Regions from separate parts of the Micromonospora sp. NBC_00860 genome, predicted to be linked through region 3. Evidence: predicted binding sites of a transcription regulator. Region 3 holds the regulator's gene; each other region holds the start of a gene.

Region 1 (3,275 bases), 620 kb from region 3:
GATCGCGATGTCCTGGAGCATCGCCTTGCGCCGGTCACCGAAGCCCGGGGCCTTGACCGCGCAGACCTTGAGGGTCTTGCGCAGCGAGTTGACCACCAGGGTGGAGAGCGCCTGGCCGTCCACGTCCTCGGCGATGATCAGCAGGGGCTTGCTGTTCTGCAGGACCTTCTCCAGCAGCGGCAGCAGCTCCTCGATCGCCGAGATCTTCTGGGTGGTGACCAGGATGTACGCGTCCTCGAGGACGGACTCCTGGCTCTCCAGGTCGGTGACGAAGTTCGGCGAGATGAAGCCCTTGTCGAACTGGAGACCCTCGGTCACGTCCAGTTCGGTGGTGAGCATCGAGCCTTCCTCGACGGTGATGACACCGTCGCGGCCGACGCGCTCCATCGCCTCGGCGATGAGGTCGCCGATCGTGGAGTCCTGCGCGGAGATCGTCGCCACGTTCGCGATCGACTCCTTGCTGGTGACCTCGGCGGCACGGCCGAGCAGCGCCTCGGAGACCTTGGTGGCCGCCGCGTCGATGCCCCGCTTGAGGCCGGCCGGGTTGGTCCCGGCGGTCACGTTGCGCAGACCCTCGCGAACCATCGCCTGGGCCAGCACGGTCGCGGTGGTGGTCCCGTCGCCGGCGACGTCGTTGGTCTTGGTCGCCACCTCCTTGACCAACTGCGCGCCAAGGTTCTCGTACGGGTTGGTGAGCTCGATCTCCTTGGCGATGGTCACACCATCGTTGGTGATCGTCGGCGCACCGAATTTCTTGTCCAGGACGACGTTGCGCCCGCGCGGGCCGAGGGTGACCTTGACCGCGTCCGCGAGGGCGTTGACACCGTGCTCCAGCAGGTGCCGGGCGTCGTCCGAGAAGCTCAGGATCTTCGCCATTAATGTCCCTTCGAAGCGCCATTGCCCCGGCCCGGCGAGCCGGACCGGGGCAGTGGCACTGATCGGTTGCTTACTTCTCGATGACCGCGAGGACGTCGCGGGCGGAGAGCACCAGGTACTCCTCGCCGGCGTACTTGACCTCGGTGCCGCCGTACTTCGAGTAGAGGACGGTGTCGCCGACCTGCACGTCAACCGGAACCCGGTTGCCGTTGTCGTCGACGCGCCCCGGGCCCACAGCGAGGACGGTGCCCTCCTGCGGCTTCTCCTTGGCGGTGTCGGGGATCACGATGCCCGACGCCGTGGTGGTCTCAGCCTCGTTCGCCTGGACCACGATGCGGTCCTCGAGCGGCTTGATCGCAACCTTGGTCGCGGTAGTCACGGGCATACCCTCCTGGGGTACTGGTTTCGTTGCTGGCCAGCGGGGCTGACCAGCGTCAATCTGCCTCATGCCACCGGGCGGTGCCGTCGTCGCGGGTGCCGGTCCGCCTGGCGTGCGCACCCGGGTCGCGAGACCCGGAAGCTGGCACCCTCAGGGTGAGAGTGCTAATCGCAGGTTATTCCGTGGCTAGCACTCCGTCAAGGAGAGTGCCAGCGCGTCGCGCCCCGCCAGCCAGGATTTCCCTGTCGGCCGGGACAATGGCCGGGTGGATCTCGATCAGCTGGCGGCGCTGCGTACCCCCGAGGGGTCGGCCGCGCTCACGGCGGCGGCCGAGCTGGCCGGCGGTGATCCACTGGTCGCGGCGTCGGCGCTGCGCGCGACCGGGGTGCCGCCGGCGTTGGCGGCGGCGGCCCTCACTCAGGCCGAGCTGCGCCATCGGGCGGTCGGCAAGTTCGGCCCGGCCGCCGCTGGGATGTTCCTCACCCGCCCCGGCCTGGAGCAGGCCACCCGCCGGGTGGTCGCCGACCGGCGGGCCGCCCGGTTGTCCGCGGCCGGCGTGCGCACCCTGGCCGACCTCGGGTGCGGGCTCGGAGCCGACGCGCTGGCCGCCGCCCGGGCCGGCATCCGGGTGTACGGCGTGGAGGCCGATCCGGTGACCGCGGCGATGGCAGCCGCCAACGCCGCGGCGGCCGGGCTGGCCGAGCTGTTCACTGTCGAGTGCGGCGACGCGACCGGGTTCGACGTGTCACGGGTTGACGGGGTCTTCTGCGATCCGGCCCGCCGCAGCACCGGCACCGGGCGGCGGATCTTCGACCCGCGCGCCTACTCGCCGCCGTGGGACTTCGTCACCGGCCTGGCCGAGCGGGTGCCGCGGACCGTGGTGAAGGTGGCGCCGGGCCTGGACCACGCGCTCATCCCGGCCGGCGCGGAGGCCGAGTGGGTCGGCGTGGACGGCGATCTGGTCGAGGCCGCGCTCTGGTGCGGCGAGCTGGCGGAGGTGCCTCGTCGCGCCACCCTCTACCGCCAGCGGGGCGCCGAGGCGCACCGCCACCAGCTCACCGGCTCGGGTGCCACCGAGGCGCCGGTCGGGCCGCCGCGCCGCTACCTGTACGACCCGGACCCGGCAGTGGTCCGCGCGCACCTCGTCGCCGAACTGGCCACCGAACTGGACGCCACCCTGGGCGATCCGAGCATCGCCTACCTCTACGCCGACGAGCCGATCCGCACCCCGTACGCGCGGTGCCTGGAGATCACCGACGTGCTGCCGTTCTCGCTCAAGCGCCTGCGGGCACTGTTGCGCGACCGTCGGGTGGGCCGCGTGGAGATCCTCAAGCGGGGTTCGGCGCTCACCCCGGAGCAGCTTCGGCGGGATCTGCGGCTGTCCGGGGACGCGGCGGCGAGCCTGGTGCTCACCCGGGTCGACGGCGCACCGACGGTGCTGGTCGGCCGCCCGGCCGACTAGCGTCCCCGTGGCCGGCCGGTCGACCAGTGTCGCTGTGGCCGGCCGGCCGACCAGCGCCATCTCGACTAGCCTCGTCGCTGTGGCGGGACAGGGCACGCCGGCAACGGCACTGTTGGTCAAGCGCGGCATCGCGCATCGCACCCATCCGTACCGGGTGGCGCCGGACGCCCCGAACTACGGCGCGTTGGTGGCGGTGGCCCTCGGCGTGGCGCCGGAGCGCGTGTTCAAGTCGCTGGTGACCGCTGTCGACGGCGCGCTCACCGTGGCGGTCGTGCCGGTCACCGGCGAGCTGGATCTCAAGGCGCTCGCTGCGGCGGTCGGCGGCAAGCGGGCGGCATTGGCCGACCGGGCGGTCGCCGAGCGGGCCACCGGTTACGTACGCGGTGGGATCAGCCCGCTCGGGCAGCGTCGACGGTTGCCCACAGTGCTGGACGAATCCGCGCTGGATCTCCCGACGATCTACGTCTCGGCTGGTCGGCGCGGTCTGCAACTCGAACTGGCAGCGGCGGATCTGGTGGCGTTGACCGACGCCCGCACCGCGCCGTTGCAGACCCACTG
Region 2 (3,275 bases), 970 kb from region 3:
GCAACCAGCGCCCACTACCGACCTGACGACGAACGGGGCGGACCGCGTCAGCGGCCCGCCCCGTTCGGGGTAAGAACTGGACTCAGAAGTCCATGTCCCCGCCACCCGGGCCAGCCGGGGCAGCCGGGGTCTTCTCCGGCTTGTCCGCGACAACAGCCTCGGTGGTGAGGAAGAGCGCCGCGATGGAAGCGGCGTTCTGCAGCGCCGAGCGCGTCACCTTGGCCGGGTCGATGATGCCCGCGGCCAGCAGGTCGACGTACTCGCCGTTGGCGGCGTTGAGACCGTGACCCGCTTCGAGGTTACGGACCTTCTCCACCACGACGCCGCCCTCAAGGCCGGCGTTGACGGCGATCTGCCGCAGCGGGGCGTCCAGCGCGACCTTGACGATGTTCGCACCGGTCGCCTCGTCGCCGACCAGGTCGAGCTTGTCGAAGGCGGTCTTGCCGGCCTGAACCAGCGCGACGCCACCACCCGGGACGATGCCCTCCTCGACGGCCGCCTTCGCGTTGCGAACGGCGTCCTCGATGCGGTGCTTGCGCTCCTTGAGCTCGACCTCGGTGGCCGCGCCGACCTTGATCACCGCAACGCCGCCGGCCAGCTTGGCCAGCCGCTCCTGCAGCTTCTCCCGGTCGTAGTCGGAGTCGCTCTTGTCGATCTCGGCCCGGATCTGGTTGACCCGGCCCTGGATCTGCTCGGCGTCACCGGCACCGTCGACGATGGTGGTCTCGTCCTTGGTCACCACGACCTTGCGGGCGCGGCCCAGCATGTCGAGGCTGGCGGCGTCGAGCTTGAGGCCGACCTCCTCGCTGATGACCTGGCCACCGGCGAGGATGGCGATGTCGGTCAGCATGGCCTTGCGGCGGTCACCGAAGCCCGGCGCCTTGACGGCGACCGACTTGAAGGTGCCACGGACCTTGTTGACCACCAGGGTGGCGAGGGCCTCGCCCTCCAGGTCCTCGGCGATGATCAGCAGCGGCTTGCCCGACTGCATGACCTTCTCCAGGATCGGGAGCAGGTCCTTCACCGACGAGATCTTGCTGTTGGCGATCAGGATGTACGGGTCGTCGAAGACGGCCTCCATACGCTCCGGGTCGGTCATGAAGTAGGCCGAGATGTAGCCCTTGTCGAAGCGCATACCCTCGGTGAGCTCCAGCTCCAGCCCGAAGGTGTTGCTCTCCTCGACGGTGATGACGCCTTCCTTGCCGACCTTGTCCATCGCCTCGGCGATGATCTCGCCGACGGTGCTGTCGCCAGCGGAGATGGAGGCGGTGGAGGCGATCTGCTCCTTGGTCTCGACGTCCTTGGCGAGCTTGGACAGCTCCTCCGAGACGCTCGCGACAGCAGCCTCGATGCCCCGCTTCAGGGCCATCGGGTTGGCGCCAGCGGCCACGTTGCGCAGGCCCTCGCGAACCAGGGCCTGGGCCAGGACGGTCGCCGTCGTCGTGCCGTCACCGGCAACGTCGTCGGTCTTCTTGGCGACCTCCTTGACCAGCTCAGCGCCGATCTTCTCGTACGGGTCCTCGAGCTCGATCTCCTTGGCGATGCTCACACCATCGTTGGTGATGGTGGGGGCACCCCACTTCTTCTCGAGCACGACGTTGCGGCCCTTGGGGCCGAGGGTCACCTTTACGGCGTCGGCGAGCTGGTTCATGCCCCGCTCGAGGCCGCGGCGCGCCTCTTCGTCGAACGCGATCATCTTGGCCATACGGCGTTGTCCTCCTGGACACTCACGGGCCACCCGAGATGTGTGCCCCGGATGGGCCGCCTGGTGTACGCACCTTGGGACGTCGCCACCTGGCGACGACGACGTCCTTCGGCCGGGCCGGATAGCCCGCGACGACCGGCCATGTGTCGCCCCGGCGTCTCCACGCCGGTGCAACCTGGCCCCACCGTCCCGACCATTGGCACTCACGGTATGCGAGTGCCAATGACTTGTTTAGCACTCTCCCCTGCCGAGTGCAAGCACGATGCCGCCGCTCAGCCGAGTTCCGCAGCCAGTCCAGGGCTGTTCACCGGCGCCTCATGGGCGCGCTGCTCGGCGTACGTCACCAGCAGACCGATCATCTGGGCGAGGTGGGCCGGCAGGGCCAGCACGGCGGTGATCCCGATCACGACCACCACTCCGGCCGCGTTACCCGGCGACGCGAACGGATCCGTACCGAAGGCGGAGGTGCCCACCCCCTCCAGGGAGCTGGAGACCACACTCACGATGATCACCGCCAGGGCGACCAGGGCGACCCGCCCGAGTAGCAGGCCGAGCCGGTCGTGGAACATCCGGAACGAACGACCGATCGGGTTGTGGCGTTCGAAGAGATAGACCGGGCCGGCCATGCTCAGCGCGAAGGCCAGGTAGATGCCCGGCAGCACGCAAAAACAGACACCGACGCCGATGAGCAGACTGACCAACAGGGTCCAGCCCCACAGCCCGAGCGCCCGACGAAGGCCGTAGCGCAGCGCCGACTCCAGGCTGACCGGCTGGCCGGCGGCCTGGCGGGTGATCACCCAGCTGCCCGAGGCCCACCCGACGGCCTGCACCACGCCCACCAACAGGCTGCCGCCGACCAGCACGAGGAGGAGGCTCCCCAACTCGGCGGCGAAGTTGTCCGGCAGCGCGGCGCCAGGAGCACCATCGGCCTGGGCGGCCCACTTCGCCGACGGGTCCACCCCGAGGGCGATCACCGAGAGCACCGCCGCCGGCAGCACCTGGGTGAGCAGCATGATCGGCACCAACTGCCGCCAGCCCCGACGCAGCGCTCCCCCGCACCTGTTGAACCAACCGCCGATGCCGGCACCGGGCGGCGTGACCAGGGCGTCGTTCGGGTCGAACCCGTAACCCGGCGGGTACCAGCCAACCGGCGCCCCCGGATACCACTGCTGCCCGCCGTAGGGACCCGACCCGGGCGGGTAACCCCCGGTGGGCGGGAACACCCAGCCCTGCGGCGGCGGGGCCGCACCCCAGGCACCCTGCGCGGGATCCCAGCCGGGCGGTGGACCGGCCTGGCCGACCGGAGGCATGCCCGGCCCCCAGCCGGGCGGCGGACCGGAGTGGCCGGCCGGAGGCATGCCCGGCCCCCAGCCGGGCGGCGGACCGGAGTGGCCAGGGCTGCCGGCGGGCGAGGACGGGTCCGGCTCCCCCGACCCGGGGGACGGAGTGGGCGGGGGTGGCTGGTCGGTCATGAACGCTCCTCAGCTTGGGCTGGAACGGTTCACGATCTTCCCGGCTGCGGGCCCCTGCCGCAGCCCCGACTCACGGGGCAATCGGCCAGGAAGTTCAG
Region 3 (3,275 bases):
TTCTCCCGGGCGCGTACGCCCCGGTCACCGCGCCACTGGGTCACCGAGCGCGATGCCGCCCAGGGCACGATCTCGTCCACCCCGACCTCGGTCATCGCCTGCACGGCGAGCTCGCCCCGGTCGCCCTTGGCGATGCCCTGCACGGTCACCAGACGGGGTACGGGCGCGTCCGCGTACCCCCGGGAGGTGATGGTGACCTCCAGGTTGCCCCGGCCGACGGCCGTGACCACGGCGGCCGCCGTGCCACCCCGGCCGTCGGCGAGCAGCAGTTCCTCGCCGACGCGCAGTCGCTGCACTGTGGCGGCGTGGTGCCCCTCGGGGCCGTCCAGGGTCAGCGCGTCGCCGGTGGGCAGCGCCTCGACCAGGAACAGCGGCGCGGACACTCAGGCGTGCCCGTTGAACGCGTCGCGCATCCGGGAGAAGAAGCCGCCCTGCTTGGACAGCTCGGCGACCTCCTCACCACGGGTCTTGGCGAAGTCGCGCAGCATCTTCTCCTGGTCCGGGTCGAGCTTGGTCGGCGTCCGCACGTCCAGGTGCACGTAGAGGTCGCCTCGGCCGGTGCCGCGCAGGTGCGGCACGCCCCGGGCGCGCAGTCGCAGCGTGCTGGCCGGCTGGGTGCCGGCCTTGACGTCGACGGTCTCCTCGCTGTCCAGCGTCTTGATGGTCAGCCGGGTGCCCAACGCCGCCGCGGTCATCGGCACTGTGACCCGGCAGTGCAGGTCGTCGCCCTTGCGGGAGTACACGTCGTGCGGGCGCTCGTGGATCTCCACGTAGAGGTCACCGGCGGTGCCGCCACCGGGGCCCACCTCGCCCTGCTGGGCCAGCCGGATCCGCATGCCGTCCTCGACACCGGCCGGGATCTTGACCGTCAGCGAGCGGCGGGTCCGCACCCGGCCGTCGCCGGCGCAGGTGGGGCAGGGGTGCGGGATGGTGGTGCCGTAGCCCTGGCACACAGTGCACGGCCGGGCGGAGACCACCTGGCCGAGGAAGGTGCGCTGCACCGACTGCACCTCGCCCCGCCCGCCGCACGCCTCGCAGGTCGCCAGGTGCGTGCCGGCCGCCGTGCCAGCGCCCGAGCAGGTGGTGCAGAGCACAGCGGTGTCGACCGTGATCGGGGCCTCGACGCCGAACGCCGTCTCGTGCAGGTCGAGTTCGAGTCGCAGGATCGCGTCGGCGCCCGGTCGGGTACGCGGCCGTGGGCCACGGGCGCCACCGCCAGCACCGCCGAAGAACGCGTCCATGATGTCCTGGAAACCGACGAACGGGCCGGCGCCTCCGGGGCCGCCCGGGCCGCCGGCACCGCCACCACCAGGGGCGAGCGGGTCGCCACCCAGGTCGACGATCTGCCGCTTCCGGTCGTCCGAGAGGACCTCGTACGCGGCGTTGATGTCCTTGAACTTCTCCTGAGCCTCCGGGTCCGGATTGACGTCCGGGTGGAACTGGCGGGCCAGCTTGCGGTAGGCGCGCTTGATCTCGTCATCGGAGGCTTCCCGGCTCACACCGAGAATGCCGTAGTAGTCCCTGGCCACTGCGTTCCGTGTCCTCATGTTCGTCTCGCGTTGCGCCGGTCGGCGGCCGCAGCCGGCCGCATCGGCCCTGACCAATCAGTTCTGGGCCAGCAACTCGCCCACGTAGCGTGCCACGGCGCGCACCGTGGCGATGTTGCCGGGGTAGTCCATCCGGGTGGGCCCCAGCACCCCCAGGCCGCCCACGATGGTGGTGCCCGGGCCGTACCCGGTGCTGACCACCGAGGCGGCGCGCAGGTTGTCGAACTCGTTCTCGTCGCCGATCAGCACCCGGGTCGTGCTCGGCTCGGTCTCACCGATGAGCTTGAGCAGCACGACCTCCTCCTCCAGAGCTTCGAGGATCGGCCGCAGGGAGCCCTGGAAGTCGAGCAGGCCGCCCCGGGTGAGGTTCGCGGTGCCGGCGAGCGCGATCCGCTCCTCGTGCCGCTCGACGAGCGTCTCCAGCAGGACGGTGGCGAGGGTGGTCATGGTCGGACGCAGCCCGGTCGGCGCTTCCTCGACCAGCGCCTGCACCAGCGGCGGCGTCTCGGACAACCGGGCGTTGGCGAGCTTCTCGTTGATCAGTCGACGCAGGTCGGTGACGTCGTCGGCGGGCACCGGCCCGGGCAGCTCCACGAGCCGCTGCTCCACCCGCCCGGTGTCGGCGATCATGACGAGCATGAGCCGGGTGGTGGAGATCGGCACCAGCTCCAGGTGGCGCACCGAGGAACGCGCCAGGCTCGGGTACTGCACGACGGCGACCTGACGGGTCAGCTGGGCGAGCAACCGCACCGTGCGGTGTACGACGTCGTCGAGGTCGACAGCGCCGACCAGGAAGCGCTCGATGGCCCGGCGTTCGGCCGGGCTGAGCGGCTTGACCCGGGACAACCGGTCGACGAAGAGGCGGTAGCCACGGTCGGTGGGCACCCGGCCGGCACTGGTGTGCGGCTGCCGGATGTAGCCCTCCTCCTCCAGCACGGCCATGTCGTTGCGGACCGTGGCCGGGGAGACCCCGAGCTGGTGCCGCTCGACCAGCGCCTTGCTGCCGACCGGCTCCTGGGTGGAGACGTAGTCCTCGACGATGGCGCGGAGCACGGCGAGTTTCCGGTCGTCGAGACCCATCCTCCGCACCTCCTGTCGCACGTCGGCCACCGGCACTCTGGGCCGGTCGGGCCGTCCTGGCACTCGACTGTAACGAGTGCCAGTCTACGTCGGCGGGCCCGTCGACGCGATGATCAACGGCCACCCGTCGGTGCGGCCCGCGCCACCCTTGTTGGGCCGATCGGCCCGCACTGCCAGGCGGTGTCGCTCTGGTGCGGCGTTGCCAACGGCCCCTACCGTGACATCCATGACTGAACCTCCTCGCCCTCCCGGGTCGGGCGACGCCGGCAGCTACCCGCCGGAGCCCACCTCCCCGGGCCCGTACCCGTCGGCCGAGCCGCCCACCGCACCACTGTCCGGGGCTCCCGGCCCGGCCGGCTATCCCCCGGCCGGTGGCTATCCACCGCCCACCGGTGACCAACCGCCGTCAGGCGGCTACCCTCCGGCAGGCGGCTACCCCCCGCCCGGGGGCTATCCCCCACCCGGCGGCTACCCGGCCGGCGGGGCCTACGGCGGCCCCGGCGGCGGTTACGCCAACAACGAGGACAAGACCTGGTCGCTGGTCGCGCACTTCGGCGGCGCCGCCGGCATGATCATCAGCGGCGGTGTGCTCGGCTGGATCGCCCCGCTGGTGGCGATGCTGGCACGCGGCAACCAGTCCCCGACGGT

What was found. Region 3 encodes HrcA, which represses chaperone genes, less so after heat shock. Its sites were predicted from a motif close to GGTTNGCACNCTCNNNNNGAGNGTGCNAACC; they were not measured.
Region 1: a site for HrcA is predicted at 1,395-1,425, ahead of groES (co-chaperone GroES). Genes of this name have one in related genera too.
Region 2: a site for HrcA is predicted at 1,900-1,930, ahead of groL (chaperonin GroEL). Genes of this name have one in related genera too.

Annotation. Positions count from the first base shown of each region.
Region 1 covers NZ_CP108825.1:6,928,093-6,931,367, reverse strand. The annotation lists gene groL (chaperonin GroEL) at 1-876, opposite strand, end outside; gene groES (co-chaperone GroES) at 947-1,261, opposite strand; gene OH804_RS32120 (THUMP-like domain-containing protein) at 1,521-2,717, shown strand; gene ybaK (Cys-tRNA(Pro) deacylase) at 2,797-3,275, shown strand, end outside.
Region 2 covers NZ_CP108825.1:6,581,060-6,584,334, reverse strand. The annotation lists gene OH804_RS30360 (hypothetical protein) at 1-26, shown strand, start outside; gene groL (chaperonin GroEL) at 83-1,705, opposite strand; gene OH804_RS30350 (hypothetical protein) at 1,978-3,177, opposite strand; gene OH804_RS30345 (cold-shock protein) at 3,272-3,275, opposite strand, start outside.
Region 3 covers NZ_CP108825.1:76,132-79,406, reverse strand. The annotation lists gene OH804_RS00360 (16S rRNA (uracil(1498)-N(3))-methyltransferase) at 1-383, opposite strand, end outside; gene dnaJ (molecular chaperone DnaJ) at 384-1,529, opposite strand; gene hrcA (heat-inducible transcriptional repressor HrcA) at 1,605-2,627, opposite strand; gene OH804_RS00345 (DUF4870 domain-containing protein) at 2,854-3,275, shown strand, end outside.